DNA from 3 places in the Pseudonocardia sp. EC080619-01 genome. Region 3 is predicted to be linked to each of the others. Evidence: predicted binding sites of a transcription regulator. Region 3 holds the regulator's gene; each other region holds the start of a gene.

Region 1 (10,517 bases), 890 kb from region 3:
ACGAGCTCGTGCCCGGCGCCCGGGACGGCTGGCGGGCCGAGATCGACGGCGATGCCCTCGTGCTGTCCGGTGACGGCCACGGCGACGAGCCCGTCGTGGACGCGCTCCGGGTGCTCTGCGCCGCCGCATGGGAGCACGGCACGCACCGGGTCACCGCCTCCGGAGACGTGGCCGCGGGCGTGCTGCACGAACTGGGCCTCGCAGACCGGCGAGCGGACCGACGAGCGGACTGACGAGCGGATCGACGGTCGGCCCGAGGACCGGCCACGAGTGGTGGTCTGACGACCGCCCCGGCGACCCCTCGACGGGCGGCTCGATGGGCGGGCCGACGCGGCCCGGTGATCCACGGGCGGTGCCGCCGCGGCGACCGGATGCCGGTGCGCCCGAGGCCGTCCGGCGCACCGGTGACCGCGACCTGTCCGTCGGGTCGGCCGTCGCGTCCGGCCGTCGGTGGGGTCGGCTACCGTGACGACGAGTCCCCCGTCCCCGGAGATCATCGATGAGCGTCCCCACACCCGGCCCGCGCCCGGGTGACCCGCGTCCGCCGGAGCAGCGTCCGGTCGCCGACCTGCGCGCCGACGTCGACGAGGCCGTCGCCGGCCTCGACTCCCTCGCCGAGCGCCCGGTGTCCGAGCACCCGGAGGCGTTCGAGCGGGTGCACTCGGCGCTCGGCCGGGCGCTCACCGCCGGGTCGGAGCGGGGCTGAGGGTGGCGCCCACCCGATCCCGCCTGGACGCCGAGCTGGTCCGGCGCCGGCTCGCCCGCTCCCGCGGCCAGGCCGCGGAGCTGATCGCCGCCGGCCGCGTCTCGGTCAACGGCATGCCCGCCGGGAAGGCCGCCACCGTCGTCGACCGGGACGCGCCCGTCGTCGTCCGCCCGGACGACGACGGCGAACCCGAGTGGGCCTCACGCGGCGCGAAGAAGCTGCTCGGCGCCCTCGACGCGTTCACCGGCGTCGACCCCGCCGGTCTCCGCTGCCTCGACGCCGGCGCCTCCACCGGGGGGTTCACCGACGTGCTGCTCACCCGCGGTGCGCGCGAGGTGGTCGCCGCCGACGTCGGATACGGCCAGCTGGTGTGGCGGCTGCAGTCCGACGAGCGCGTCCACGTGCACGACCGCACCAACGTCCGCGCGCTCGAGCCGGACGCGATCGGGGGTCCGGTGGACCTGACCGTCGCCGACCTCTCCTTCATCTCGCTGCGCACCGTCCTGCCCGCACTGACCGCCTGCACCGCGCCCGGCGGTGATCTGCTGCCGATGGTCAAGCCCCAGTTCGAGGTGGGGAAGCAGCGGCTCGGGTCCGGCGGCGTCGTGCGCAGCCCGGAGCTGCGGACCGAGACGTTGCGCGAGGTCGCGGCCACGGCCGTCGACCTGGGGCTGGTCGTGCTCGACGCGACGGCCAGCCCGCTGCCGGGGCCCTCCGGCAACGTCGAGTACTTCCTGCACCTGCACCGCCCAGGCGCCGGAGGGGCCACGACCGCACCCGACCTGGAGCCGCTGCTGACCGGTGCCGTCGCGGGAGGGCCGGCATGAGGGAGATCCTGCTCGTCCTGCACACCGGGCGTCCGGCGAACCGCAAGACCGCGCTGAACGTCATGAACGAGCTCGCCCGGCTCGGGCTGCGGGTCCGGGTGCTCGCCGACGAGTGGGCGGAGCTGGGCGCCGATCCCGACGTGCCGGAGGACTTCACCCCGGTGCAGGTCCCGGGCAGTCCGGAGTGCGCCCGCGGTGCCGAGGCGGTGCTCGTCCTGGGCGGCGACGGCACGCTGCTGCGCGCCGCCGATCTCGCCCGCCCGGCCGGGGTGCCGCTGCTCGGCGTCAACCTCGGGCACGTCGGATTCCTCGCCGAGGCCGAGGAGGACACCCTCGACGAGGCCCTGGAGAAGCTCGCCGCCGGCGACTACGAGGTGGAGGAACGCACCACGCTGGAGGCCGTCGTCCGGTCGAACGGCACCGTCCTGGGCCGCACCTGGGCGTTGAACGAGGCCGTCGTCGAGAAGAACACCCGCGGGCGGATCCTGGAGGTCGTCCTGGAGGTCGACGGCCGGCCGGTGTCGTCGTTCGGGTGCGACGGGGTGCTCTGCTCGACGCCGACCGGGTCGACCGCCTACGCCTTCTCCGCGGGCGGGCCGCTGATCTGGCCGCAGGTGCAGGCGCTGCTCGTCGTCCCCAGCAACGCGCACGCCCTGTTCGCCCGGCCGATGGTCATCGCACCGGACAGCGCGGTGGCGATCGAGGTGTCCGCCGACGGCCCGTCGGCGGTCCTCGACTGCGACGGCCGTCGCACCGTCTCGGTGCCGCCCGGCTCCCGGGTCGAGCTCAGCCGGGCGACCGAGCCGGTCCGGATGGTGCGGCTCGCCGCGCAGCCGTTCGCCGACCGCCTGGTCCGGAAGTTCGATCTCCCCGTCCGCGGCTGGCGCGGCCGGGGATCGAACACCTGATCGACCGTTCGGCGCACGGAGCCGACCGCGCGAACATCCGTTCGGTCTCGTGGCGCGTCGAGCATGGTGCCCGTCGGTCTTCGAACGTATGGTCGCCCGCATGTTGTCCGAGATGCGGATCCAGGGACTCGGCGTGATCGACGACGCGACCCTGGAGCTCGACCCGGGCCTGACCGTGCTCACCGGCGAGACAGGGGCCGGTAAGACCATGGCGGTGACGGGGCTGAACCTGCTCGGTGGCGGTCGCGCCGAGTCGTCGCGGGTGTCCGCGGGCGCGCGGCGGGCCGTCGTGGAGGGGCGGTTCACGGCGTCCCCCGGTGCGCTCGCGCTGGCCGAGGAGGTCGGCGCCGAGGCGGACGACGACGGCACGCTGATCGCCGCCCGCACCGTCTCCGCCGACGGGGGGTCCCGCGCGCACCTGGGTGGCCGGTCGGTGCCGAACGGCGTGCTCGGCCGTCTCGCCGAGGCCCAGCTCGCCGTGCACGGGCAGAACGACCAGCTCCGCCTGCTGCGCGGCTCGGACCAGCGCGCGTTGCTCGACCGCTTCGCCGGTGACCCGGTCGCGACGCCCCTCGCCGCCTACCGGGCGGTGCGCGCCGAGTGGCTGGAGATCGTCACCGAGCTGGCCGAGCGCCGCGACAACGCGCGCCGGCTCGCCCAGGAGGCCGACATGCTGCGGCACGGCCTCGCCGAGATCGACTCCGTCGACCCGCAGCCCGGTGAGGACCGTGCGCTCGTCGACCAGGCCCGCCGGATGGTGGAGGCCGACGACCTGCGCTCCGCCGCGGAGGGGACCCGGATGGCGCTGTCCGGCTCCGACGACGGCGAGACCCCCGGGGCGGTCGGCCTCGCGGGGCAGGCCAAGGGACTGGCCGAGGGCAGCGACGATCCCGCGCTGGCCGGGCTGGGGCCGCGCCTGGCCGAGGCGATCGCCGTGCTGGCCGATGCGGCCGCCGAGGTGTCGGTCTACCTCGACGGGCTCGACGCCGACCCGGAGCGGCTGTCCCAGGTGCTCGCCCGGCAGGCCGAGCTGAAGTCGCTCACCCGCAAGTACGCGGCCGACACCGACGGTGTCCTGGACTGGGCCGCGACGGCGCGCGACCGGCTCGCCGGGCTGGACACCTCCGACGAGGCGCTCGCCGACCTGGCCCGCCGCCGCGACGAGCTGGCCCGCGACCTGGCCGGCCACGCCGCCGAGGTCACCGCGGCACGCACCGAGGCGGCCGGGCGGCTCGCCGAGGCGACGACCGCCGAACTCGCCGGGCTGGCCATGAAGGACGCGCAGCTGCAGGTCGGTGTCGCGCCCCGGCCCGCTGGTGACGGGGGGCCGTCCCTCGTCGTCGGCGGACGCGAGTGTCACGCCGGCAGCGGCGGGGTCGACGAGGTGGAGATCCGCCTGGTCCCGCACGCCGGGGCGAGCGCGCAGCCGCTGCACAAGGGCGCCTCCGGCGGTGAGCTCTCCCGGGTGATGCTCGCCCTCGAGGTCGCACTGGCCGGTTCCGACCCGGTTCCGACGATGGTCTTCGACGAGGTCGACGCCGGCGTCGGTGGCCGGGCCGCGGTCGAGATCGGGCGCCGCCTCGCCCGGCTGGCCGCCCGCCACCAGGTGATCGTCGTGACACACCTGCCGCAGGTCGCGGCCTACGCCGACCGGCACCTCGTGGTGCACAAGGCCTCCGGTGAGGAGGGTGTCACCCGCTCCAGCGTGACGCGGCTGTCCGAGGAGGAGCGGACCCAGGAGCTGGCCCGCATGCTCGCCGGGATGGACGACACCGACACCGGGCGCGCGCACGCCGAGGAGCTGCTCGCCGCGGCCACCGCGCACCGGCAGGCCGACCGCGCCGCCGAGCAGCCGGCGGACCTGGCCCAGGCCCGGTCGCGGCGGGCCGGCGCGACACGCGGCGGGAGCGGCACCCGGCGCCGGAAGGTCGCACAGGCCGGGTGACGGGCTCGCGTCGCCGTCGCGACAGGGTGTCCCGTCGCGGGTCGGGCGTCGTGCCTCGGGCGGTGACACTGTGGTCACGCTGCGGCGTGCCTGCACCGTCCCGGGCCTCCCGGGTGTCACAGTGCCCGCCATGAAGCTGTCCGGCCTGCTGCACCGAACGCGACCGGAGCTGCCGGGGCTGACCGGCCCGGCCCGCACCGACCGTCGTACCGAAGCCCTGCTGCGCCGGCTCCGGCCCGGTGACATCGTCGTCCTCGACCAGGTCGACCTCGACCGCGCCACCGCCGACGCACTGGTGGCCGCGCGGGTCGCGGCGGTCGTCAACGCGTCGCCGTCGATCTCCGGCCGGTTCCCGAACCTGGGCCCCCAGGTGCTGGTCGAGGCCGGGGTCCCGCTCGTCGACGACTGCGGCACCGAGATCATGCGTTCGGTCAAGGACGGCGCGAAGGTCCGGCTCCACGAGGGAGTCCTGTACTCCGGGGAGCAGCCGCTCGGCGAGGGCCGCGAACAGACCGAGGACACCGTCGCCGACGCCCTCGACGAGGCCAAGCAGGGGCTCACCCACCAGCTCGAGGCGTTCGCCGCGAACACCACCGAGTTCATGCGCCGTGAGCGGTCCCTGCTCCTCGACGGCCACGGGGTCCCGGAGATCGACATCGCGCTCGACGGGCGCCCCGTGCTCGTCGTCGCCGCCGGTTTCGAGTACGCGGGGGTGCTGAAGCGGCTGCGGGCCTACATCAAGGAGTACCGGCCGGTGCTGGTCGGCGTCGGTGCCGGTGCGGACGCGCTGGTCAACGCGAAGTACCGGCCCGACCTGATCGTCGCCGACCCGTCGGAGGTGTCGAACCAGGCGCTGACCAGCGGGGCCGACGTCGTCGTGCCGGCCTTCCCGGACGGGCACGCCCCCGGTCTGCACCGCGTGCAGGACCTCGGCGCGAGTGCGGTCACCTTCCCGTCGATGGCCAACCCGGAGGACCTCGCGCTGCTGCTGGCGCACCACCGTGGCGCCAGCATGATCGTCACCGTGGGGCTGTCGGCGTCGATGGCGGAGTTCCTCGACCGCGGCCGGTCCGGCAGCAACGCGTCGACGTTCCTGACCCGGCTGCAGGCAGGCGGGTCGGTCGTCGACGGCGAGATGATCGCGCAGATGTACCGGAGCCGGACGTCGTTCGCGCCGCTGCTCCTGCTGATCGCCGCGGCACTCGTCGCCGTCGTGGTGGCGGTGCTCGTCTCCGGCGCCGGGCCCGCGGTGCTGGAGTGGGCCGGTGGGCTGGTCGAGACCGTGCGGTCCTGGTTCCCGGCGTGATCTCGCGGCGCTACCACCGGATCGCCCTGGTCGCCGTCTTCGTGCTGGCACTGGCCGCCGGGGTCGCCGTCGCGACCGTCGGGCTGCCGCAGCGGATCGCGAGCACGGTCGCGTCGACCACCGGCACCGGTGAGATCGACCAGCTGCGCACCGAGCGGGACACGCTCGCGGCGCAGCAGCGGGCGAGCGACGAGTTCACCGCGCGCACCGCGCCCGGGCTGGTCAGGGAGAAGCTCGCCGGGGTTCCCGTCACCGTCGTCGCGCTCGGGGCCGACCCGGCCGACACGCGCGCCGTCGCCGAGCTGATCACCACCGCCGGTGGCAGCGTCGCGGGCGAGGTCGTGCTCACCCCGGCGGTCACCGACCCGGCCCGCGCCGACCAGCTGCGGGACCTGTCCGCGCGGCTGCTGCCCGCCGGGGCGCAGCTGCCGGCGTCGTCGGACGCCGGAGCGCTCGCCGGTGGCCTGCTCGGCTCCGCGCTGCTCGCCCCGCAGGGCGGGGCCGCGCCGGACCCGCAGCAGGCCGGTGCGGTCGTCGCCGGGCTCGCCGGGGGTGGCTTCGCCGAGACGCCGGAGGGGGAGCTGTCCGCCGGGCGGCTCGCCGTCGTCGTCACCGGCGGCGCGTTCGGCGGTGTCGACGCCGCGGGGTCCGCGGCGACCGCCGCCGGGCTCGCCGACGAGCTGGACCGCCGCGGCGCCGGGGCGGTGCTCGCCGGACGGGACGCCGGCCCGTCGTCGGCCGTGGGGGCCGTCCGCGCGGACGCCGGCCAGGGACCCGGACCGTCGACCGTCGACGGCGTCGGCACCTCGGCAGGCCGGGTCGCGACCGTCCTCGCGCTCGCCGAGCGCAACGCCGGACGGGCCGGTCAGTACGGCTCCGGCGCGGGTTCCACGGGCCCGGTTCCGACCCTCTGAGCGCGATCGGTAGGCTGAAGCTCCGTGCAGACTCGCGCCACCCGTCATCTGTTCGTCACCGGTGGGGTCGCATCCTCGCTGGGTAAGGGCCTCACCGCTTCGAGCCTGGGCCAACTGCTCACCGCTCGCGGGCTCCGCGTCACCATGCAGAAGCTCGACCCGTACCTCAACGTCGATCCCGGAACGATGAACCCGTTCCAGCACGGCGAGGTCTTCGTGACCGAGGACGGTGCGGAGACCGACCTCGACGTCGGTCACTACGAGCGCTTCCTGGATCGCGACCTGCAGGGCCGGGCCAACGTCACCACCGGCCAGGTGTACTCCGAGGTGATCGCCAAGGAGCGCCGCGGCGAGTACCTGGGCGACACCGTGCAGGTCATCCCGCACATCACGAACGAGATCAAGGACCGCGTCCTCGCGATGGCGGAGCCCGACGCGGAGGGCATCGCGCCGGACGTCGTGATCACCGAGGTCGGCGGCACCATCGGCGACATCGAGTCGCTGCCGTTCGTCGAGGCCGCCCGCCAGGTGCGGCACGAGGTCGGCCGGGACAACTGCTTCTTCCTGCACGTCTCGCTGGTGCCGTACCTGGCGCCGTCGGGCGAGCTGAAGACGAAGCCGACCCAGCACTCCGTCGCCGCGCTGCGCAACATCGGTATCCAGCCGGACGCGCTCGTGCTCCGGGCCGACCGGGAGATCCCGGGGGCGATGAAGCGCAAGATCTCGCTGATGTGCGACGTCGAGCTCGACGGCGTCGCGGCGTGCGCCGACGCCCCGTCGATCTACGACATCCCGAAGGTGCTGCACGGCGAGGGCCTCGACGCCTACGTCGTGCGCCGGCTCGGCCTGCCGTTCCGCGACGTCGACTGGACCGTCTGGGGCGACCTGCTGGAGCGTGTGCACCACCCGCAGGAGACCGCGACGATCGCGCTCGTCGGGAAGTACGTGGACCTGCCCGACGCGTACCTGTCGGTCACCGAGGCGCTGCGTGCCGGCGGGTTCGCCCACCACGCGAAGGTCGCCGTCCGCTGGGTCCCGTCGGACTCCTGCGAGACGCCGGCCGGCGCGGCCGAGGCGCTCGACGGCGTCGACGCCGTTCTCGTGCCCGGCGGTTTCGGCATCCGCGGCATCGAGGGCAAGCTCGGGGCGATCACCCACGCCCGCACCCGCGGCATCCCGACCCTGGGACTGTGTCTCGGCCTGCAGTGCATGGTGATCGAGGCGGCGCGCAGCATCGCCGGGCTCGACGGGGCGAGCTCCTCGGAGTTCGACCCGGACACCGAGCACCCGGTGATCTCGACGATGGCGACCCAGCGCGACGTCGTCGCGGGGGAGCGGGACATGGGCGGCACCATGCGGCTGGGCGCCTACCCGGCGGTGCTGCAGCCCGGCTCCGTGGCGGCCAAGGCCTACGGGGCGCGGGAGATCTCCGAGCGCCACCGGCACCGGTTCGAGGTCAACAACGCCTACCGGCAGCAGCTCGCCGACGCCGGCCTCGTGTTCGGCACGTCGCCGGACGGCACACTCGTCGAGTTCGTGGAGCTGCCGGCGTCGCAGCACCCGTTCTTCGTCGGTACCCAGGCGCACCCCGAGCTGAAGAGCCGTCCCACGCGGCCGCACCCGCTGTTCGCGGCGTTCGTGAAGGCTGCGCTGCGGTACCGCGCCGAGGACCGGCTGCCGGTCCGGCTGCCCGGCCGCGCCAACGGCGACGACGACGCCGAGCTGGTCGAGGGCGACGAGCCGGCCGGTTCCACCGGAACCAACGGCTCCGTGCCGGCGGAGAGCACGCCCGGCAGCTGATCCACCCGCGCCGACGGCGGCCGTCCCGGTCCGGGGACGGCCGCCGTTCGTGTCTCCGGGCGCCGCCCGCGTCCCCGTCGGCCGTGTCGGGCGGTCCGGGCCACGACCCGCGTGCCGGGCCGACTCGCGCCGGACGGCCGGGTGCGGCTGCCGCACCGGGCCGGGCGAGCCGCTACCCATCCGGCGCGTGCCGGGGACCGCCGGGCGGTGCGCGTCGCCGGCCGCCGTCGTCGGGAGCGCGGGAGGCGCCGCCCGGCCACTACTGTGCGAGGCGTGATCGTCTCGTTCAGCGTTCCCGCACCCGTGCGCGCGGCGGTGTCCCGGTGACCCGCCCCGGCGAGCACGACTTCCCGGTCCGTTCGGCCACCGACATCTACTCGGGCCGGGTCATGGCGTTGCGCTCCGACCGGGTCGTGATGCCCGGTGGCCGTGTCGCGACCCGGGAGATCCTGGAGCACCCCGGTGCGGTCGCGATCGTCGCCGTCGACGAGCACCGCCGGGTGCGGATGCTGCACCAGTACCGGCACGCCGTGCGACGACGGCTGTGGGAGCTGCCCGCGGGCCTGCTCGACGTGGCCGGCGAGGACCCCGCCGTCACCGCCGACCGGGAGCTGACCGAGGAGGCCGGGCTGACGGCGTCGGACTGGTCGGTGCTGCTCGACGTCGTCCCGTCGCCCGGGTTCTCCGACGAGTCCGTGCGGATCTTCCTGGCCCGCGACCTCGTCGAGAAGCCGCGCCCCGACCTGGGCGACGACGAGGAGGCCGATCTCGAGCTGCGCTGGATCGCACTGGAGGACGCCGTCGGGATGGTGTTCTCCGGCGAGATCGTCAACGCGGTGTCCTGCGCCGGGCTGCTTGCCGCCCGCTCGGTGCTGGCGGGCGAGTTCGAACCCCGGCCGCCCGGCACCGCGTGGACCGACCGGCCGGAGCGTTTCGCCCGCCGCCGCGACGGCGACGACTGACGACCGGCACCGCGGCTACGGCCGCAACGGCCTGCCGTCGGGATCGGTGGGGCTGCCCGCGAGGATCACGATCCCGTCGATGAAGCTCCAGATCGCGCCCAGCCCGAACGTGAAGATCATGACGAGCAGCTGGGCGATCGCGAGCCCGGTGTGGCCGGAGTAGAAGCGGCCGATCCCGAACGGCAGGAACAGCTGCAGCAACCCGGCGACGATCTTCTGCTTGTCCGAGTACGGCCGCCCGGACCAGGCCTCGCGGCCGAACGGTGCGGCCGGGTCGTAGCCGTAGGGGCCGTAGGCGGGCGGGCCCGCGTGCGGCGGGTATGCCGGTCCGCCCGGGCCCGGCGCCCACCCGGGAGCTCCCGGCGCCTGCCCGGGCCCGGGGCCGTAGCCGGGCTGGTATCCCGCGGCTCCCCAGCCGCCCTCGAAGCCGGCTCCGTAACCCGCGCCGTACCCCGGGGTGTCCGGACCGGGGGGCCCGTACCCCGGAGCTCCGTACCCGGGTCCGGCCGGGCCGGCAGGGCCGCCCGGTGCGCCGTACGCGTCGCCGCCGTGGGCCGGGGAGTCGTCGTACGCCGACCACGGCGAGCCCGGGTGCGGCTGCCCCGTCGTCGGGGAGGAGTCGGGGTAGGGGCCCGCGGCGGGGTGACCGGACGGGTCCGGCTCCGCCGGCGCGGAGAGTGTCGGATCCGGTGGGCGGATGCGGGCGGTCGCCTCCGCGCCCCCGGTGCCGGTGTCTCCGTCTCCGGCGCGGTCCGGGCTGCCGGTATCCGTCGGGGTGCCGTCGGTGGACGCACCGCTCGCGCCGCCGGTGTCCCGCAGGGCGTCCGGGTGCGGCTCGGGCAGGTCGCCGAACAGCGGTGCGAGGTCCGCGACCGTCGTCGCCGCGCGGGCCCGCCGGACCCGGTCGTCGAACGCGTCGACGTCCAGTCGTCCGCCCGTGTAGTGCCGGGACAGGGCCCGCACCGCGTCCTCCTGCTCGGCGTAGCCGATCGGTCGCGTGCTCATGGACGCGACGGTATCCGCCCGGACCGTCCACCGGCGACGTTCCGCGCCGGGCGACCCGCCACACCGTGGCGTGACGGACGGCGGCGGCCCGTCGCCCTAGGCTCGGGGAATGCGATTCGGACTCTTCGTTCCCCAGGGCTGGCG
Region 2 (10,517 bases), 850 kb from region 3:
GGGGCCCGCGCGTCACGGCATCCTGGCCGGGTGAGCCAGGCCCTCTACGAGATCACCGTGAACGCGCTGCTCGACCGCGACCGCCCGCTCACGGCCGCCGAGTGGGACGCGGCGGCCGCCCGAGTCGGCGGGAACCGGGTGCCGTTGCTGCTCGCCGAGCTGGACGACGCGGGCCTGCTGGACGACGAGCTCCTCCCCGCGGCGGTCCGGCAGGCCTGGGCGGGGGCCGACGACGCCGTCGACCGGCTGGGCCCCGCACGCTGGGCCGAGCTGTTCGCGGCGGCCGGGCTCCCCGTCCCGCCCGGCGCGGCGGTCACGGACGAGGCGGCGCCGCGGATCACGGATGGACGCGCGTCCCCTTGACGATCTTGTCGACGGCGTTCCGCGGCCCGTGCACGGCCACACCGACGAGATCGAGCTCCTCGGCCCGGTCGGCGGCGACGACGGCCCGGTTGTCGTCGTCGTTGCCGGTGCCGAACATCGCCGAGGTGTAGATCGCGGCCGGCAGCCCGCGGGTGACGGCCCGGGCCCGGCAGGTCCCGAGCGTCGCGGCGTCGGCCGCCCGGACGATCACCGGGAGGCCGAGTGTGGGGAGGTAGGTGTTGCCGTCGGCGTCGGCGTAGGGGGCGCCGATCAGTTCCGGGACGGCGGTGGCGACGCCGGCGGAGAGGAAGGCGGTCACGTTCGCGACCTGCCAGCCGGCGAGATCGTCGCGGAGCACCACCACGATCTTCGTCGCGGGGCGCTCGACCGGGGCCGGGGCGGGGACGGTCGTCGTGTCGGGTGCGGTCACCCGGCCGATCCTCCGGTGCCGGGCCCGGCGGGTCTTGTACGTTCCTCACATGTCCCGAGCGGAGCGGGCACCGGACGACGTCGTCGCCTGGCGCCCGGAACGGGTCCCCGGGATCGCCGAGGTCCTGCACGCCCGGTTCGGCACGCACCGCTACCCGGTGCACGCGCACGCGACGTGGACGCTGCTGATCGTCGACGACGGTGCCGTCCGCTACGACCTGGACCGGCGGCCGCACGGGACCGAGGAGGCCCCGGTGACGCTGCTGCCCCCGGGCGTCGCGCACGACGGCCGCGCAGCGAGCGGGGCGGGCTTCCGCAAGCGGGTGCTCTACCTCGAGCCCGGGCTGCTCGGGCACCACGGGATCGGGCCCGCCGTCGACCACCCCGGGGTGCGCGACCCGGTGCTGCGCCGTCGCCTCGACGAGCTGCACCGGGTGCTGACCGCGTCCGGGACGGACCTGCACGCGGAGAGCCGGCTGGCACTCGTCACCGAGCGGCTCGCCCGGCACCTCGCCCCCGCCGGGACGCCCGATCCGGGGCCGCCCGGCGACGGCCTCGCCGGGCGGCTGCGCGACCTCCTCGACGCCCGCACGGCGGACGGGATCACCCTCGACGAGGCGGGCCGCCTGCTGCACGCCCATCCCGGTCACCTGGTGCGGGCGTTCTCCCGGCGGTTCGGGCTGCCCCCGCACCGCTACCTGGACGCCCGCCGCGTCGAACGGGCCCGTGGGCTCCTGCTGGACGGCATGGCCCCGGCGACGGCGGCCGTCACCGCCGGGTTCCACGACCAGGCGCACCTGCACCGGCGGTTCGTCCGGCTGCTCGGCGTCACGCCCGGGCGGTACTCCCGGTCACGACCGGGCGCACCGGCGACGCGCTGACGACGACCGGGCGGCCCTCCTGCGTCACCAGCCGCGCGACTTCCACTCCGGCAGGCCCGGGCGCTGCTCGCCGAGCGTCGAGTCGTCGCCGTGGCCGGGGTAGAACCAGGTGTCGTCCGGCAGGGTGTCGAACACGCGGCCCTCGAGATCGGTGAGCAGCTGCGCGTTGTCCTCCGGCGACCAGGTCTTGCCCGGACCGCCCGGGAACAGGCTGTCCCCGGTGAACAGGTGCGGCCGGTCCTCGCCCCGGTAGAGCAGCGCGATCGAGCCCGGCGTGTGCCCACGCAGGTGGATCACCTCGAGCTCCACGGCGCCGAAGACGATCGTGTCGCCGCCCTCGACCAGCTCGTCCATCGGGGCCGGCAGCTCCGGGGCGTCCTGCGGGTGGGCGATCAGCCGCGGCTCGAACATGCCCGCGATCGCGCCCAGCGCCTGCCAGTGGTCGGCGTGCCGGTGCGTGGTGACGAGGTGACGCAGGTCGGGGCGCTCGTCGGTCGCACCGATCAGGTCGGCCAGCCGGGCCGGCTCCGCCGCCGCGTCGATCAGCAGCGCCTCGCTGCTCTCCTTGCAGACCAGGAGGTAGGCGTTGTTGTCCATCTCGCCCACCGAGATCTTGCTGATGCTGAGCTTCTCCAGGTCGCGGCGGATGGCCGCGCCCCCGGGGTCGGTGTGACCGGTGTAGTTCTCCAGGACGTCCACGGCGCGAGGGTATCGGCCGCCCCCGACGATCGCGGCGGGGAGAACCCGCCGGTCGCACCCGCGGGGCCGCTCACGGCTCGAACATGCGTACGAGTATCGTCCCCGGCGTACCGACCGGCGCGTGCCGGGGTGCGTCCACCGAGGAGGGACCGGGCGGAGCCCGGCTCGACGGGTTCTTGTCGGTGGGCCGACCTAGCATCGGAGCCGGACGTGGAGACAGCCCGCACCGGCCGCCGGAGCCCGGTCACGGGAATGTCCCGACCGCCGCGGGCGTCACAACCGGGTCCGGCCCGACGACCCCGCTGTTCCAGGAGGCGCGCATCGTGAGCGACCAGAGCACCGACCGCCGCGAGGCCGGCGACGCCCTGTCACCGGGCGCCCAGCCGGTACCGAGCGGTCCGAAGCTGGTCGTGCGCGGCGCGCGCGAGCACAACCTGCAGGGCGTCGACATCGACCTGCCCCGCGACAGCATGATCGTGTTCACCGGGCTGTCCGGGTCGGGCAAGTCGAGCCTCGCGTTCGACACGATCTTCGCCGAGGGTCAGCGCCGGTACGTCGAGTCGCTGTCGGCCTACGCCCGCCAGTTCCTCGGGCAGATGGACAAGCCCGACGTCGACTTCATCGAGGGCCTCTCGCCGGCGGTCTCGATCGACCAGAAGTCGACCAACCGCAACCCGCGGTCGACGGTCGGCACGATCACCGAGATCCACGACTACCTGCGCCTGCTCTACGCGCGGGCCGGGATCCCGCACTGCCCGCAGTGCGGCGAGCGGATCGCGAAGCAGACGCCGCAGCAGATCGTGGACCAGGTCCTCGAGATGGAGCAGGGCAGCCGCTTCCAGGTGCTCGCCCCGGTCGTCCGGACCCGCAAGGGCGAGTTCGTCGACCTGTTCTCCACCCTGCAGTCGCAGGGCTACTCCCGGGGGCTCGTCGACGGCACCGTGCACCAGCTCGCGGACCCGCCGAAGCTGAAGAAGCAGGAGAAGCACGACATCTCCGTCGTCGTCGACCGGCTGTCGGTCAAGGCGACCGCCAAGCAGCGGCTCACCGACTCGGTGGAGACGGCGCTGCGGCTGGCGGACGGGCTCGTCGTGCTGGACTTCGTCGACCTCCCCGACGACGACGCCGGCCGCGAGCGCCGGTTCTCCGAGAAGATGGCCTGCCCGAACGGGCACACCCTCGCCGTCGACGACCTCGAGCCCCGGACCTTCTCCTTCAACTCGCCCTACGGCGCCTGCCCGGCCTGCGCGGGCCTGGGCATCAAGAAGGAGGTCGACCCGGAGCTGGTCGTCCCCGACCCGGACCTGTCGCTCGGCGACGGCGCGATCGCGCCCTGGTCCGCCGGGCACAACGCCGAGTACTTCGGCCGGCTGCTGTCGGGGTTGTCGACGGCCATCGGTTTCCGGATGGACACCCCGTGGCGCAAGCTGCCGGCCGCCGCGCAGAAGGCGGTGCTGAACGGGAGCGACGACCAGGTCCACGTCCGCTACCGCAACCGGTACGGCCGGGAGCGGTCGTACTACGCGAACTTCGAGGGCGTCATGCCGTTCCTCGAGCGTCGCCTGGAGCAGACCGAGTCGGAGTCGCAGCGCGAGCGCTACGAGGGCTACATGCGCGACATCCCGTGCCCGGCCTGCGGCGGCGCGCGACTGCGGCCCGAGGTCCTGTCGGTCACCATGCCGCACCGTGACCTGGGGGAGCGGTCGATCGCCCAGGTCTCGAACATGTCGGTCGCCGAGTGCTGGCACTTCCTGCAGGGCATGGTGCTCGACGAGCGCCAGACCGTGATCGCCGGTGCGGTGCTCAAGGAGATCCAGGCCAGGCTCGGCTTCCTGCTCGACGTCGGGCTGGAGTACCTGTCGCTGGACCGGGCCGCCGGCACGCTGTCCGGCGGCGAGGCGCAGCGCATCCGGCTGGCCACCCAGATCGGTTCCGGCCTGGTCGGCGTGCTCTACGTGCTCGACGAGCCGTCGATCGGCCTGCACCAGCGCGACAACCGGCGGCTGATCGACACCCTGACCCGGCTGAAGGACCTCGGGAACACGCTGATCGTCGTCGAGCACGACGAGGACACCATCCGGGCCTGCGACTGGGCGGTGGACATCGGCCCGGGGGCCGGTGAGCACGGTGGGCACATCGTGCACTCCGGGCCGGTCGCGGAGCTGGAGTCGCACGACACCTCCCTGACGGGGGCGTACCTGTCCGGGCGGAAGACGATCCCGCTGCCGCAGCGCCGCGAGCTGGACCACGACCGGAAGCTGACCGTCGTCGGCGCGCGGGAGCACAACCTGCGCGGGATCGACGTCGACGTCCCGCTCGGTGGCCTCGTCTCCATCACCGGCGTCTCCGGCTCCGGGAAGTCCACGCTGATCAACGACATCCTGGCCACGGTCCTGGCGAACAAGCTCAACGGCGCCCGGCAGGTCCCGGGCCGGCACACCCGGATCACGGGCGTCGACCAGGTCGACAAGCTGGTGCGGGTCGACCAGTCGCCGATCGGGCGGACCCCGCGCTCCAACCCGGCGACCTACACCGGGGTCTGGGACAAGGTCCGCAAGCTGTTCGCCGCGACCACCGAGGCGAAGGTGCGCGGCTACGCCGAGGGCCGGTTCTCCTTCAACGTCAAGGGCGGCCGCTGCGAGGCGTGCACCGGCGACGGCACGATCAAGATCGAGATGAACTTCCTCCCGGACGTCTACGTCCCGTGCGAGGTCTGCAAGGGCGCCCGGTACAACCGGGAGACGCTCGAGGTGCACTACAAGGGCAAGACCGTGGCCGACGTGCTCGACATGCCGATCGAGGAGGCCGCGGAGTTCTTCGAGCCGATCACCTCGATCAGCCGCTACCTGCGGACCCTGGTCGACGTCGGCCTCGGCTACGTCCGTCTCGGGCAGCCCGCTCCCACGCTGTCCGGGGGTGAGGCACAGCGGGTCAAGCTGGCCTCCGAGCTGCAGAAGCGCAGCAACGGCCGGACCGTCTACATCCTCGACGAGCCGACCACGGGCCTGCACTTCGAGGACATCCGCAAGCTGCTCGCGGTGATCCAGGGGCTCGCCGACAAGGGCAACACGGTGATCGTGATCGAGCACAACCTCGACGTCATCAAGACGTCGGACTGGGTCATCGACATGGGTCCGGAGGGCGGATCCGGTGGTGGCACGGTCGTCGCACAGGGGACACCCGAGCAGGTGGCGGCCGAGCAGGCGAGCCACACGGGCCGGTTCCTGCGCGACCTGGTGACACCGGACGACAGCCCGGCGCCACGTCGTCGCCGCACGGCCCGCAGCCGTACGGCCGACGCCTCGTCGAACGGCGCCACCGGGAGCGGGAGCTCGAACGGCTCGGCCCCGGCGACCCGGCGGCGCAGCCGGGCGACCGCGGCGTCCTGATCCGCGTGCCCGTCCCTCCGGGGACCGGACCGGCGGGCGGCGGGCCGACGTCCCCGCGACGCACCGGACGGCGGGCCCGGTTCGGGCATCCGGGCAGCGCCTGCTAGCCTGGGAATGCGACCACCCGGGGCCGCGTTGACTCGTGTGTTCCGGGCGTCAAGTGGAGCCCCGCTCCCACCCGCGCCGTGATCGTAGCGGCGTCCGGGTCCATGGTCCGGCCCTGTGGCGTACGTGTGCCACCCGGCCGATCAACGGGTCTTCGCTTGTCGTCGCCGGCGCACCAGGTAGAAGCGACACAGCGAGTCACACAGGAGACCCCATCAGCACAGAGCCCCGCATCAACGACCGCATCCGCGTGCCCGAGGTCCGCCTCGTCGGCCCGAACGGGGAGCAGGTCGGGATCGTGCGCATCGAGGACGCCCTCCGGCTGGCCCAGGACGCCGATCTCGACCTCGTCGAGGTCGCCGGCCAGGCCCGCCCGCCGGTCTGCAAGCTCATGGACTACGGCAAGTTCAAGTACGAGAGCGCGCAGAAGGCCCGGGAGTCCCGGCGCAACCAGCAGCTCACCGTGATCAAGGAGCAGAAGCTCCGGCCGAAGATCGACAAGCACGACTACGAGACGAAGCGCGGACACGTCCGCCGTTTCCTCGAGGGCGGCAACAAGGTCAAGGTCACGATCATGTTCCGTGGCCGCGAGCAGTCCCGCCCCGAGCTGGGCTACCGGCTGTTGCAGCGTCTTGCCGAGGACATCGGGGACATCGCCGTCGTCGAGGCCGCTCCGAAGCAGGACGGCCGCAACATGACGATGGTCCTGGCGCCGACCAAGAAGCCGGCACCGCGCAAGTCCGCGGCCGCCGCCAGCACCGACGCCCCGGCGGAAGCCGAGGCGTGAGTCCGGCCCGCCCGCCGGTCGCCCGGCGGGTGGGAGGAGACGCAGTACCCGAAACGACCCCCGGGCCGCCGGGGGCCGACACCGAACGGATTCGTCATGCCCAAGAACAAGACGCACAAGGGGACCGCGAAGCGGGTCCGCACCACCGGCAGCGGCAAGCTGATGCGTCAGCAGGCCGGCCTCCGTCACCGGCTGGAGGTCAAGTCCCGCAAGGAGAAGCGTGACCTCTCGGGCACGGTCGACGTGGCCAAGCCGGACGTGAAGCGCGTCAAGAAGCTGCTCGGTCGCTGACTTTCCGCCCCACGAACTTCCGGCGCCGTCCATCCCCCTCGGCCGGCGCCGAAACCCCCCAGGAGACACACCATGGCACGCGTGAAGCGCGCGGTGAACGCCCAGAAGAAGCGTCGCACCACGCTGGAGTCGGCCGCCGGATACCGCGGACAGCGTTCGCGGCTCTACCGCAAGGCCAAGGAGCAGATGCTCCACTCCATGACCTACTCCTACCGGGACCGTCGCCAGCGCAAGGGCGACTTCCGGCAGCTGTGGATCACCCGCATCAACGCCGCGGCCCGCGCGAACGACATGACGTACAACCGGTTCGTCCAGGGCCTCAAGGCCGCCGGTGTCGAGGTCGACCGCAAGAACCTCGCCGAGATCGCCGTGAGCGACCCGGCCGCGTTCGCCGCGCTGGTCAAGGTCGCGAAGGAGAACCTGCCGGCCGGGACCGAGCAGGGCTCCGCGGCCTGAGGTGACCCGTACCGAGACGCCCGGTACCGAGCGCACCCCGCGCGTCGCAGCCGCCCGCAAGCTGCTGCGACGCCCGGGGCGCGATCGGGCCGGGCGTTTTCTCGTCGAGGGCGCGCAGGCGGTCCGTGAGGCCCTCGACGCCTGCCCCGTGCACGAGCTGTTCGTGACGACGGCGGCCGCGCAGCGACACCCCGAGCTGGTCGAGTCGGCTCGGGAGGGGGGTGCACGCGTCCTGACCGTCACCGACCAGGCGGCGGCCGGCCTGTCCGAGACCGTGACCCCGCAGGGCCTGGTCGCGGTCTGCGACCTGCTCGACGTGCCGCTCGCGACGGCGCTCGCCGGCAGTCCCGGCTTCGTCACCGTCTGCGCCGGAATCTCCGATCCCGGCAACGTCGGGACCGTGGTCCGGGTCGCGGACGCGGCCGGCTGCGACGCGGTCCTGCTCGCCGGGGACACCGTCGACCCGCACAACGGGAAGGCGGTCCGCGCCTCCACCGGCAGTGTCTTCCACCTGCCGCTGGCGCGTGACCGGGACGCCCAGGGCGTCGTCGCGGCCTGCCGGTCCGCAGGGCTCACCACGCTGGTCGCCGACGGCCGCGGTGAGCTCGACCTGCACGCCCCGGAGGCGGCGCCGATCCTGGCCGGTCCGGTCGCCTGGATCCTCGGCAGCGAGGCGCACGGTCCCGGTCCCGACGTCTTCGCCGCCGCCGACCACCGGGTGCGGGTGCCGATCCACGGCCGCGCCGAGTCGCTGAACCTGGCCACGGCCGCAGCGATCTGCCTGTACGCGACGGTCGGCGCCCGGGCCGGGGCGGCCCCGCGGCCCCCGTCCGCCCGGGACTGACCTGCTCCGAAACCCGTTCGGGGCGCACCTCTACGATCGGGGCACCATGAGTGACGACGGTACGAACCCGCTGGACCCGGACGCGCTGAAGGCTGCCGTGGAGGCGGCGCGTGCGGCGTTCGACGCCGCCGCGGACCTGGACGACCTGGCCGCCGTGAAGCCGGCCCACCTCGGCGACCGTGCCCCGATCCCGATGGCCCGCCGCGAGCTCGGGCAGCTGCCCGGCCCGGAGCGCGCCGACGCCGGGAAGCGGGTCAACGCCGCCCGCCAGGAGGCACAGGCCGCGTTCGACGAGCGCCGGGCCGTTCTGGTCACCGAGCGCGACGCGCGGGTGCTGCGCGACGAGGCCGTCGACGTGACCCTGCCGTGGGACCGGCGCCCCCGCGGCGCCCGGCACCCCGTCACCCAGCTGTCCGAGCGGATCGCCGACATCTTCGTCGCGATGGGCTGGGAGGTCGCCGAGGGCCCCGAGGTCGAGGCGTCGTGGCTGAACTTCGACGCGCTGAACTTCGGCAAGGACCACCCCGCCCGCACCATGCAGGACACCTTCTACCTCGGTGACCCGGCGCGCGGGCAGGACTCGGGGACGGTGCTGCGCACGCACACCTCGCCGGTGCAGGTCCGGACCCTGCTCGAGCGGGAGCTCCCGGTGTACGTGGCGTGCCCCGGCCGTACGTTCCGCACCGACGAGCTCGACGCCACCCACACCCCGGTCTTCCACCAGGTCGAGGGGCTCGCCGTCGACCGCGGTCTCACCATGGCGCACCTCAAGGGCACCCTCGACGCGTTCGCCCGCGCCGTCTTCGGACCGGAGGCCGGTACCCGGATGCGGCCGTCGTACTTCCCCTTCACCGAGCCGTCCGCCGAGGTGGACCTCTGGTTCCCGCAGAAGAAGGGCGGGGCGGGCTGGGTCGAGTGGGGTGGCTGCGGGATGGTCAACCCGAACGTCCTGCGCGCCGCGGGCGTCGACCCTGACGAGTTCTCCGGCTTCGCGTTCGGCATGGGCATCGAGCGGACCCTGATGTTCCGCAACGGCATCCCCGACATGCGCGACATGGTCGAGGGCGACGTCCGCTTCTCCACCGCGTTCGGCGTCTGAGCGATCCCGCCACCACCTGCGTCACCACCTGAGGAGTTCTGAGCAGTGCGAGTGTCCGCCTCCTGGCTCGCCCGGCACGTCGACCCGGCGGCCCTGCCCGCCTCGCCCGAGGAGATCGGCGAGGCCTTCGTGCGGGTCGGGCTGGAGGTCGAGGACATCCACCCGGCCCCGGAGATCAGCGGGCCGGTGACGGTCGCGCGGGTGCTGGAGATCTCCGAGCTCACCGGGTTCAAGAAGCCCATCCGGTACTGCCGGGTCGGCTTCGAGGGTGACCGTTCCCGCCAGGTCGTCTGCGGGGCGACCAACTTCGCCGTCGGTGACCTCGTCGTCGTCACGGAGCCGGGGGCCGTCCTGCCCGGCGGGTTCGCGATCGCCTCGCGGACGACCTACGGGCACGTCTCCGACGGCATGATCGCCTCGGCGAAGGAGCTCGGCCTCGGCGCGGACCACGCCGGGATCCTCGTGCTGCCCCCGGGCACCGCCGAGCCTGGCGACGACGCCGTGGCCGTCCTCGGTCTGGCCGAGCCGGTCGTCGAGCTCGCCGTCACACCGGACCGGGGCTACTGCTTCGCCGTGCGCGGCCTGGCCCGCGAGCTGGCCACCTCGCTCGGGGCGGACTTCACCGACCCGGCCGGCCGGGTGACCGTCCCGGACACCGGCGGCGACGCCTGGCCGGTCCGGATCGCCGACACCGAGGGGTGCCCGCGCTTCGTCGTCCGCCGCGTGGACGGCGTCGACCCGGCCGCGGCCAGCCCCTGGTGGATGCAGCGCGCGCTGCTCTCCGCCGGGATGCGGCCCATCTCGCTGATCGTCGACGTCACGAACTTCGTCATGCTGGATCTCGGGCAGCCGCTGCACGCCTACGACGCCGTGCGCGTCTCCGGAGCGATCGAGGTCCGCCGGGCGGCGGCGGGGGAGAAGCTGGAGACGCTCGACGGGCAGTCCCGCACCCTCGACCCCGACGACCTGCTGATCACCGACGACTCCGGGCCGATCGGCCTCGCCGGCGTGATGGGCGGGGCGTCGACCGAGATCCCCGCGCTCGCCGACCTCGCCGACGGCGTCCGGGTGGACGTGCTGATCGAGGCCGCGCACTTCGCCCCGCAGGTCATCGCCCGCGCCGCGCGTCGGCACAAGCTGCCGAGCGAGGCGTCCCGCCGTTTCGAGCGGGTCG
Region 3 (10,517 bases):
GCTTGACGAAGATCTCGCCGAGCCCGTCGTCGGGGTAGCTGCCCGCGGTCAGGTAGCCCTCGGCACCGCCGACGGTGAAGGACACCGTCTCGCTGGGGCGCTTCTTCGGGAGCCGCTTGCGGATGGGCCGCTGCTCGACGACGACCTTCGGCTCCGCCTCGGCCGTCTTCTCGCCGGAGCCGCCCTTGCCGGCGGACAGCGGCTGGCCGACCTTGCAGTTGTCGCGGTAGATCGCGAGTGCCTTGAGGCCGAGCCGCCACCCCTCGAGGTAGATCCGCTCGACGTCCTCGACGGTGGCCCGCTCGGGCATGTTCACCGTCTTGGAGATCGCACCGGACAGGAACGGCTGGGCCGCCGCCATCATCCGGACGTGTCCCATCGGCGCGATCGACCGCTCGCCCATGGCGCAGTCGAACACCTCGTAGTGCTCGGGCCGCATGCCCGGGGCGTCGACGACGTGGCCGTGCTCGGCGACGTACTCGACGATCGCCTCGGCCTGCTCGGCCTGGTAGCCGAGGTTGTCCAGCGCCCGGCGCACCGACTGGTTGACGATCTGCATGGAGCCGCCGCCGACCAGCTTCTTGAACTTGACCAGCGCCAGGTCCGGCTCGATGCCGGTCGTGTCGCAGTCCATCATCAGGCCGATCGTGCCGGTCGGTGCCAGCACGGAGGCCTGGGCGTTGCGCCAGCCGTTCGCCTCGCCGATCTCCTGGCACTGCTTCCAGGTCAGTGTGGCGAGCTTCTGGATCGCGGTGGACGCCGCGAAGGTGCGGATCCCGTCGTTCGCGGCCGCGTGCTTGCGGATCACCCGCTGGTGCGCCTCGGCGTTGCGGGCGTAGCCCTCGTACGGGCCGACGACACCGGCGAGCTCCGCGGAGCGCTTGTACGCGGCACCGGTCATGAGGGAGGTGATCGCGCCGGCCAGCGCGCGGCCGCCCTCCGAGTCGTATGCGTGCCCGGTCGCCATGAGCAGCGCGCCGAGGTTCGCATAGCCGATGCCGAGCTGCCGGAACTTCCGGGTGGTGTCCGCGATCGGGTCGGTCGGGAAGTCCGCGAAGCAGATGGAGATGTCCATCGCCGTGATGATCAGCTCGACGGCCTTGGCGAAGGTCTCGGCGTCGAACCGGTCGTCGGCGTCGAGGAACTTCAGCAGGTTCAGCGACGCGAGGTTGCAGCTGGAGTTGTCCAGGTGCATGTACTCCGAGCACGGGTTCGACGCGGTGATCCGGCCCGACTCCGGGCACGTGTGCCAGTCGTTGATCGTGCCGTCGTACTGGATGCCGGGGTCGGCGCAGTTCCAGGCGGCCTCGGCGATGCCGTGGAAGAGCTTGCGGGCGTCGACGGTGTCGATCACCTCGCCGGTCATCCGGGCGCGCAGGCCGAACTCGGTGTCCTCCTCGACGGCGCGCATGAACTCGTCGGAGACCCGGATCGAGTTGTTGGCGTTCTGGTACTGCACCGAGGTGATGTCGGAACCGCCGAGGTCCATGTCGAAGCCGGCGTCGCGCAGCACGCGGACCTTGGCCTCCTCCTTGGCCTTGGTCTCGACGAACTCCTCGACGTCGGGGTGGTCGACGTCAAGGACGACCATCTTCGCCGCCCGGCGGGTCGCGCCCCCGGACTTGATCGTCCCGGCGGAGGCGTCCGCACCGCGCATGAAGGAGACCGGGCCCGACGCGGTGCCGCCGGAGGACAGCAGCTCCTTCGACGACCGGATGCGGGAGAGGTTCAGACCGGCACCGGAGCCGCCCTTGAAGATCAGGCCCTCCTCCCGGTACCAGTTCAGGATCGACTCCATCGTGTCGTCGACCGACAGGATGAAGCAGGCGCTGACCTGCTGCGGGCTGGGCGTGCCGACGTTGAACCACACCGGCGAGTTGAAGCTGAACACCTGGTGGATCAGCATCCAGGTCAGCTCGTGGTCGAACACCTCGGCGTCGGCGTCCGTGGCGAAGTAGCCGTTCTCGACCCCGGCCCGCCGGTAGGTCCCGACGACGCGCTCGACGAGCTGCTTGAGGCTGGACTCCCGCGTCTCGGAGCCGACCGCACCGCGGAAGTACTTGCTCGTGACGATGTTGGTGGCGTTCACCGACCAGGACGAAGGGAACTCCACGCCGCGCTGCTCGAAGTTGACCGTGCCGTCACGCCAGTTCGTCATGACGACGTCCCGGCGCTCCCACTCGACCTGCTCGTACGGGTGGACGCCCTCGGTGGTGAAGACGCGCGGCACGGTCAGGCCACGGCGCTTCGCGCCGGCCTTGCCCCGGCCGCGGGCGGCCTTCGGGGCCTCCCCCGCGCCGTTCGTGCTCTCGCTCCCGGTGCCTGTCGTCGGGCCCCCGACGGTCTCGGTCATGAACTGCCTCCGCATCCGACGTCCTCTGCCCGCCCGCGCGCTGGGGTGCGCGGGCGTTCCCCGGACGGTGCCGTGCACCGTCCCCCTTCCGGTCCTGCCGACGTGGCTCCCGCGGTGCCGGTGTGCGCGCCCCCTGGTGCCCGCACCGGTCCGATCGGTCGCCCGGTTCAGCCGTCCCGGTTGCCGGCCGCGTCGTCGGCTGCTTCCCCGGCAGCCGCCGTACGCAGATCGGCGATCTCCTTCTCGAAGTCCTCGATGGAGGAGAAGGACCGGTAGACGCTCGCGAACCGCAGGTACGCGACCTCGTCGAGATCGCGCAACGGTCCGAGGATCGCCAGCCCCACCTCGTGGCTGGGAATCTCGGCCGCCCCGCGGGCACGCACCGTCTCCTCGACCCTGTGGGCGAGCTGCTGCAGGTCGTCCTCGTCGACCGGCCGGCCCTGACACGCCCGCCGAACCCCTCCGACCACCTTCTGGCGGCTGAAGGGCTCGCTCACCCCGCTGCGCTTGACGACGGCGAGCACGGTCTCCTCGACCGTGGTGAACCGGCGACCGCACGCGGTGCAAGACCGGCGACGGCGGGTACACGTCCCGTCGTCGGCGGTCCGGGAATCGATCACCCGCGAGTCCGGGTGGCGGCAGAAGGGGCAACGCACGACGTACCCACCCTCTTTCTCCCGCGACCTACCGGAGACTCTCCGCGATGACCTGTTCCCCAACCCGTGGGAGAACGACACCAATGTAACCCCTACATCTAGGGGTGCGCCATCCCAGGGGCGGCGCGGCGCCGAGCTTCGCCCGATCGGGACCCGAAGCCTCGCACACCGGCTCCCGGCCCCCGCCGACAGCAACCGATCATGAACGGATGCATACGCCCTGATCAGGTCGTGCACGCCGGCTCCGCCCGCCGTCCGTCGCCCCGGAACGACCGCGCCGGACGGCCACCCGGTTCCGCGACACGCCGGTGTGTCGCGCCCGGCGGCCACCGGTCAGCGTCCGGTCGCCGCCGTCACGACCGGCCCCGCCGGGCTCGCGGGGGCCGTCGCGCCGCCGGCGTTCCACCCGGCGGCCGCGTCACCCAGCAGCCCGAGCACCACGACGGCGGTCGCCGCGCACAGCGCGACCGCCACCCCGGCCAGCAGCCGGGAGCCCCGCGAGTGCGCCTGCGCCTGCCGCGTCCGGCGACGCGCCGGGGCGACGCACCGGCGGTGCAGCGGACGGACCGTACGCGGCGCGGGCACGGACGACGGGTCCGCCGCCACCGGCCGCCGGTCACGCCCGGGGACCCCCGCCGTCCGCCACGCCGGTGCCGCGCCCGGAACGACCGGCACACCGTGGACGGTGCGGCGCCCGGTGCGCTCCGGACGGTCGTGGCCGCCCTCGGCCCGCTCGATGCCGGCCCAGCGGAGCGCGGCACGCTCGGCCGCCGACAGCCGGCGGACGCCCTCGGCCACCGGCACCGCCCGGTCCTCGACGGGGTCGGCGTCGCGCAGCGCCGCCGTGGAGCGGCCCCCGCCCGCGCAGACCGGCCGGACCGGGCGCCTGCGCTCACGCGGTCCGGCGGAGCGCGTTCCCCGCGCCGTCTCGCGGGTCCCCCGCGCCACGTCACGCACGTCGAGCTCTCGCATGGCTCCTCCTGCTCCTCGCCGTCGGCGCCCGGCCACACCCGGCCGCGCGCCCTGCTCACCCCCGACCGGCCCTTCCCCGAGCCCGGTCGAACGGGTGTACGAGCTGTGTAGCACCGGCCCCCGACAGAAACGGGGGCCGCCGGCGGGCGCCCGCGGGCCCGCCGACGCCGGCGGGTCAGCGACCCGTGGACACGGCCGCCGGAGCGACCGGGACGACGCCGGCGGTGGCGACCTCGGCCAGCAGGCCCAGCCCGACGACCGCCGTGGCGGAGGCGACCAGCACGCCCACGGCGGCGACCGCCCGGTGCAGCACGGAGGGCGCACCCGCCGACCCCGCCGAGCGCGCACCCGGCGGCATCCGGACCGCCGCAGGCGTCGCGGAGGACACCCGGACCGTCGTCCCACACGGCGGCGGCGGCACCGCGAGCGGCGCCGCCCGAACCAGCTCCGCGGTGACCGGCGGGCGGACACCGCCGGGGACCACCCGCACCTCCGTCGTCGCGCTCACGATCTCCACCCCTCCCGGTCTCCGGCGCTGTACGGGCGCCGGACCGAAGTCGTCGAATCGATGTTCGATCGAACGCCTGTGCGATGTTCTACCACCGGGGTCCGACGGAATCCACGACACGCCCGGCACGAACTTCGAACGCATGTTTGGCGGACGGCCCGGACTTGGCTAGTGTTCGTGCCGGTAGATCCTCGAGGAGGCGAATGCGATGGCAGCGGACGAGTCCGGAGGCGGTGCGCCCGCCGGGCCGGGATCCGCGGACGTCCGGGAGTTCCCCGAGCCCCCGGCCGACACCCGTGGGCTGACCCCGCGGCAGCGGAAGGTCCTGTCGGTGATCCGGGACTGGGTGGATCGGTACGGGTACCCGCCGAGCGTGCGCGAGATCGGGGACGCGGTGGGGCTGACCTCCACCTCCTCGGTGCACCACCAGCTGCGGACCCTGGAGCGGAAGGGCTTCCTCCGCCGGGACCCGAACCGGACCCGGGCGGTCGACGTCCGGAGCCCGGAGCAGGCCGCGGCGGGCGACGGCACCGACGCGGACACCGAGGCGGTCCGGTCCGAGCGCCCGGCACCGGCCTTCGTGCCGCTGCTCGGTGACATCGCAGCGGGCGGGCCGATCCTCGCCGAGCAGGCCGTGCAGGACGTGTTCCCGCTCCCGCGGGAGATCGTCGGCGAGGGCACGTTGTTCCTGCTCAACGTCAAGGGCGACTCGATGGTCGACGCCGCGATCACCGACGGGGACTGGGTCGTCGTCCGGCAGCAGCCGGTCGCCGAGCAGGGCGAGGTCGTGGCCGCGATGATCGACGGCGAGGCGACGGTGAAGACGTTCCGCCGCAAGGACGGGCACATCTGGCTGATGCCGGCGAACGAGGCGTACGACCCGATCCCGGGGGACGACGCGTCGATCCTGGGCCGGGTCGTCGCGGTCATGCGCCGGCTCTGAGGCGCGGGACCGGGCCGTCGGCGGATCAGCTCCGCCGACGGCCGTGCAGGACCATCGCGCCGATCCCGGCCAGCAGCAACACCCCGAGCACCCCGGCCCCGGCGACGGCGGGCAGCCACGGCGGGAACGACCCGGTGCGGGGCACCTCCGCCGGTTGCGCGACCACGGGGGCCGCCGCGGCGGTCGCGGCCGTCGCCACGCCGGGCACGGCCCGGACGCCCGCCGGCGAGAGCCCGCGGGCCTCCGAGCCGGAGTGCAGCGTCCCGCGGCCGTCGAGGGCCACCGCCTCCCCCTGGGCCTCGTCCGGCAGCGGCACCGGCAGCGGCGCTGCGCGCAGGGCCTCGACGAGCGCGTCCGCGGAGACCCGGCCGTCCGGTGGCGGGCGCAGCGGGAACACCCACGCGTCGGTGTAGGTCCGCAGCGCGGCGACCCGGCCACCGTCGGCGCCGGGAGGGCCGACCGCTCCCCCGGTGACCGTCCGGGTCCCGGTGGCGCCGAGCGGGCCGCCGGACGTGGCGGAGTACGGGAGGACCACCTCGCCGACCCGGTCCAGCGTGACCGGTGTGGCGCCGCCGTCGAGCGGGCCGGCGGGCCGGTACACCCCGGCCGCCCCCGTGGTCTTCGCGACGATCAGCGGGGTCCCGTCGTCGGCGAGGAGGATCGCCTCGGCGTCGCGCGGCCCGTCCGGGTAGACGAGGTCGTGCGCCCGCGCGGGCCCGGACACCGGCAGCTCGACCAGGCGCACCGTGCCGCGGTCGCCGCGGTTGTCGCCGATGTCGGCGAGCCAGAGGGTCCCGTCGGGTGTCGCGCCGAGGTCCTCGACGTCGGTGACCCGGACACCGGTGTCCCGGATCTCGGTGACCGCGCAGGTCACCGGGTCGAGCGTGAGGACCTCGCCGGTTCCGCCGCCGTCGACGATCGCCCGGTACCGCACCGGGCCCGCTCCCGGTGGGCCCTCGGCGACCAGCCCGGAGAGCTCGGCGGCCCGCGGGTCCTCGGCCGTGCAGACCGGACGCGGCGCTGCCGGCCCGGGTGCGGCCCCGGTCCGTGGCGGGGCCCCCGGGACCTCGTCCGGCGCGGCGTGCGCCGCCGTCACCCCGCCGGCTCCGGCACCGCTGATGCCGAGGACGATCCCGAGCGCGACGGCGACCGGCCCCACACGGAGCCTGCTCCGCCGGGGCCGGGACATGCAGGGCCGGGACGTGCGGGGCCGGGACGTGCGGGGCCCCCTCGGGCTCAGTGCCCTGCCGCCGTCGCGGGCAGGTCGGTGCCCGCAGGATCGGTGTCCGCGGGCACCGTCGCGGTCCCGCCGACGGCGTACGGGAGCACCGCGGTGCCGAGCTCCGGGCCGACCCGGGCGCGGACCCGGGTGCCCTCACCGGTGTGCTCCTCGGCGAGGATCTCGCCCTCGTCGTGGAGCCGGGCCACGAGCGCACCCTCGGTGTAGGGCAGCAGCAGGTCGACCTCGTACTCGGGGCGCGGGAGCAGCTCCGCGATCCGGTCGCGGAGCTTCCCGATGCCGCTGCCGTCGTGCGCGGAAACGAACACCGCCTCCGGCTGGGCGTGCCGCAGCCGGGCCAGTGCGAGGTCACCGGCGGCGTCCACCTTGTTGATCACCAGGAGCTCGCGCGGCATGGTGCCGCCCTGCTCCTCGCCGATCTCCACGAGGACCTGCCGGACCGCGGCGATCTGGTCGTCGGGCAGCGGGTCGGAGCCGTCGACGACGTGCACCAGCAGGTCCGCCCGGGCCGCCTCCTCCAGCGTCGAGCGGAACGCCTCGACGAGCTGGTGCGGCAGGTGCCGCACGAACCCGACCGTGTCGGTGAGGGTGTAGGCGCGCCCGTCGGGCGTCTCGGAGCGGCGCGTCGTCGGGTCCAGCGTCGCGAACAGCGAGTCCTGGACCAGGACCCCGGCGTCGGTCAGCTGGTTGAGCAGGCTGGACTTGCCGGCGTTGGTGTAGCCGACGATCGCGACCGACGGGACCTCGTTGCGGGTGCGGTTCCCGCGCTGGGTCTCGCGGACCTGGCGCATCGCCCCGATCTCGCGCCGCAGCTTCGACATGCGCGCCCGGATCCGGCGGCGGTCCAGCTCGATCTTCGTCTCACCCGGGCCACGGCCACCGATGCCGACACCGCCTGCGGCCCGGCCACCGACCTGACGGGACAGCGCCTCACCCCAGCCACGCAGGCGCGGGAGCAGGTAGGACAGCTGGGCCAGCTCGACCTGCGCCTTGCCGTCCCGGGAGCGGGCGTGCTGGGCGAAGATGTCGAGGATCAGCGCGGTCCGGTCGATCACCTTGACCTTGAGCCGCTCCTCCAGCTGGCGGAGCTGGCCGGGTGAGAGCTCGCCGTCGCAGATCACGGTGTCGGCGCCGGTCGCGCGGACCACCGTGGACAGCTCGTCGACCTTGCCGGAGCCGATGAAGGTCGCCGGGTCCGGCGTCGAGCGGCGCTGCACGAGTCCGTCGAGGACCTCGGACCCCGCGGTCTCGGCGAGGCGGGCGAGCTCGGCGAGCGAGGCGTCGGCCTGCTCGGCGCTGCCCTCGGTCCACACCCCGACCAGCACGACCCGTTCGAGCTGGAGCCGCCGGTACTCGACCTCGGTGATGTCGGTGAGCTCGGTGGAGAGGCCGTGGATCCGGCGGAGCGACGAGCGCTCCTCGAGGTCCAGCTCGCCCGCCGACGGGACGGCGGACCCTGCGGACGTGGACGGCACGGCGGCGGTGTGGGCTTCAGTCATCGTGCCGTCCAGTGTTCCACGTCGGCGGGCGTGTGTCCGCCCGGATTCGCGCCGGTCAGGCGGGCCGGTCCCACCAGGAGCGGTCGATCTCGCCGGTCGCGAGCAGGACGGCGGGGCCGTGCAGCACCGTCGTGCCGGTGGCCGCGTCGTCGCCCGCCCCGACGGTCACCCGGAGCCGGCCGCCGGGGGTGTCGACGTGCACGTCACCGGCCGGGTGCCCGGCGGCGCGCAGCGCGGCGACGACGGCCGCGACGGTCCCGGTGCCGCACGCCAGGGTCTCCCCCACGCCCCGCTCGTGCACCCGCATCCGGACGCGCCCGCCGTCGGCCGGGCCGTCCAGCGGGGTCACGAACTCGACGTTGACGCCGCGAGGGAACACCTCCGGGTCGACGGCCGGTGCCCCGGTGAGGTCCAGCGCGTCCGGGTCGGTGGCGGTGACGCAGGCCAGGTGCGGGTTGCCGACGTCGAGGGCGATGCCGTCGAACCGGGCGCCACCGGTCGTCGCGACCGAGGCCGGACCGATCGCGACCGGGCCCATGTCGACCGACACGGTGTCGCCGGACAGCGTCGCGGTCCGCACCCCGGCCCGGGTGCCGACGGGGCCGCCGCCGGGCGCCCAGCCGCGCTCGTGCAGGTAGCGGGCGAACACCCGCACCCCGTTGCCGCACATCTCGGCGACCGAGCCGTCGGCGTTGCGGTAGTCCATGAACCACTCGACGCCGGGGACCGGCTCGGGCACCGACTCGTCCCCGGCCAGCTTCGCCCAGCGCACGACGCGCAGGACGCCGTCGGCGCCGATGCCGCCGTGGCGGTCGCAGAGCGCCGCGACCCGTTCCGGGGTCAGGTCGAGCGCGGCGTCGGGATCGGGCAGCACGACGAAGTCGTTCCGGGTGCCGTGGCCCTTGGTGAACTCGATCCCGCCGCTCATGCCACCAGGGTACGAGCGAGCACCGACCGCGCGTCCGCGACCAGGTCCGGGGCCGCGCCGTCGAGCCAGTGGATCCGCTTGTCGCGGCGGAACCAGGACCGCTGCCGCCGCACGAACCGGCGGGTGGCACGGACGGTCTCCTCGCGGACCGCGGCGAGGTCGGGGGCGTCGGGATCCCCTTCGAGCGCCTCGATGACCTGCCGGTACCCCAGTGCCCGGGACGCGGTCCGGCCCTCGGCCAGCCCGTGCGGCAGCAGGCCGCGGGTCTCCTCGACCAGGCCGTCGCCGAGCATCCGGTCCACCCGGAGCGCGACCCGCTCGTCGAGCTCGGCGACGTCGCGGTCGACGCCGAGCAGCACGGCGCCGTAGCGGGGGGCACCGGTGGTGGGCAGCGTCGCGCGGAACGGGCCGCCGGTCAGCGCGATCACCTCCAGCGCGCGGACGATCCGCCGCCCGTTCGACGGCAGCACCTCGGCGGCCGCCGCGGGATCGGCGTCGGCGAGCCTGCGGTGCAGCGCCCCCGGCCCGTCCCGCTCCAGCTCCGCCTCCAGCTCGGCACGCAGCCCCGGATCGGTCCCGGGGAACTCCAGCTCGTCGAGGACCGCCTGGACGTAGAGCCCGGACCCGCCGACCAGCACCGGGGTGCGGCCGCAGGCCCGCAGGCGCTCGATCACAGCGCGCGCCTCGCGCTGGTAGGCGGCGACCGAGGCGGTCTCCCGCACGTCGAGGACGTCGAGCAGGTGGTGCGGCACGCCGCGGCGCTCGGGGACGGGGAGCTTCGCGGTGCCGATGTCGAGGCCGCGGTAGAGCTGCATCGCATCGACGTTGACGACCTCGCCGCCGAGCGCGAGCGCGATCTCCAGGCCGAGGTCGGACTTGCCGGTCGCCGTCGGCCCGACGACGGCGACCAGCCCCGGCCCGCCGTCACCGCCGGCCGTCACGCCGGTTCCCACAGCGCGACGTGGTAGGCGACGCCGTAGGGCATCGAGGTGTGCCGGTGCGCGGCCCGCCAGTCCCGCCCGGACGCGGCGCCGGCGAGGACCTCCCAGGGGGCGCGGCCCGCCGCCCACAGCTCCGCCGCGGCGGCCGGGTCGAGCCCGGCGAGCGCGCCGGGCGACGCGTCGTCGAGGGCCGCGGCGACGACGGCGTCGAACGCCTCGGCGCGCTCGTCGAACCCGCCGGGGGCCGTCGTGGAGTGCCGGGCGGCGCCGTCCCCCACGACGAGCAGGCCCGCGTCCTCAGCGGCCAGTGCCGCACCGAGCGCCCGGCAGTCCGCCGGCGGGGCGTCCGGCGCGACCAGCTCGCCGCGCGCCGACCGCACGCCCGCACCGGCCGCCGCCCACGCCGCGACCAGCAGCGGCAGCGGCAGCTCGGCGCCCTCGTCGGCGCCTTCCGGGCCGGGGAGGGCGACCGGGACG

The links. Region 3 encodes LexA, which represses DNA repair genes until DNA is damaged. Its sites were predicted from a motif close to CGAACACGTGTTCG; they were not measured.
Region 1: recN (DNA repair protein RecN) is a predicted target of LexA. The motif match lies at 2,472-2,485, and genes of this name have one in related genera.
Region 2: uvrA (excinuclease ABC subunit UvrA) is a predicted target of LexA. The motif match lies at 2,451-2,464, and genes of this name have one in related genera.

Annotation. Positions count from the first base shown of each region.
Region 1 covers NZ_CP012184.1:211,015-221,531, reverse strand. Annotated here, with positions in the region: gene AD017_RS01025 (HAD hydrolase-like protein) at 1-233, shown strand, start outside; gene AD017_RS01020 (hypothetical protein) at 500-706, shown strand; gene AD017_RS01015 (TlyA family RNA methyltransferase) at 709-1,533, shown strand; gene AD017_RS01010 (NAD kinase) at 1,530-2,441, shown strand; gene recN (DNA repair protein RecN) at 2,542-4,386, shown strand; gene steA (putative cytokinetic ring protein SteA) at 4,517-5,692, shown strand; gene AD017_RS00995 (copper transporter) at 5,689-6,606, shown strand; gene AD017_RS00990 (CTP synthase) at 6,631-8,406, shown strand; gene AD017_RS00985 (NUDIX hydrolase) at 8,730-9,368, shown strand; gene AD017_RS00980 (DUF1707 domain-containing protein) at 9,384-10,373, opposite strand; gene AD017_RS00975 (LLM class F420-dependent oxidoreductase) at 10,483-10,517, shown strand, end outside.
Region 2 covers NZ_CP012184.1:244,018-254,534, reverse strand. Annotated here, with positions in the region: gene AD017_RS01155 (hypothetical protein) at 31-363, shown strand; gene AD017_RS01150 (DUF2000 domain-containing protein) at 338-793, opposite strand; gene AD017_RS01145 (AraC family transcriptional regulator) at 843-1,673, shown strand; gene AD017_RS01140 (MBL fold metallo-hydrolase) at 1,698-2,372, opposite strand; gene uvrA (excinuclease ABC subunit UvrA) at 2,738-5,761, shown strand; gene infC (translation initiation factor IF-3) at 6,117-6,653, shown strand; gene rpmI (50S ribosomal protein L35) at 6,750-6,944, shown strand; gene rplT (50S ribosomal protein L20) at 7,017-7,400, shown strand; gene AD017_RS01115 (RNA methyltransferase) at 7,402-8,244, shown strand; gene pheS (phenylalanine--tRNA ligase subunit alpha) at 8,291-9,343, shown strand; gene pheT (phenylalanine--tRNA ligase subunit beta) at 9,389-10,517, shown strand, end outside.
Region 3 covers NZ_CP012184.1:1,096,872-1,107,388, forward strand. Annotated here, with positions in the region: gene AD017_RS05045 (vitamin B12-dependent ribonucleotide reductase) at 1-2,353, opposite strand, end outside; gene nrdR (transcriptional regulator NrdR) at 2,521-3,009, opposite strand; gene AD017_RS05055 (hypothetical protein) at 3,343-3,981, opposite strand; gene AD017_RS05060 (hypothetical protein) at 4,157-4,489, opposite strand; gene lexA (transcriptional repressor LexA) at 4,698-5,432, shown strand; gene AD017_RS05070 (hypothetical protein) at 5,458-6,591, opposite strand; gene hflX (GTPase HflX) at 6,669-8,171, opposite strand; gene dapF (diaminopimelate epimerase) at 8,227-9,099, opposite strand; gene miaA (tRNA (adenosine(37)-N6)-dimethylallyltransferase MiaA) at 9,096-10,040, opposite strand; gene AD017_RS05090 (hypothetical protein) at 10,037-10,517, opposite strand, start outside.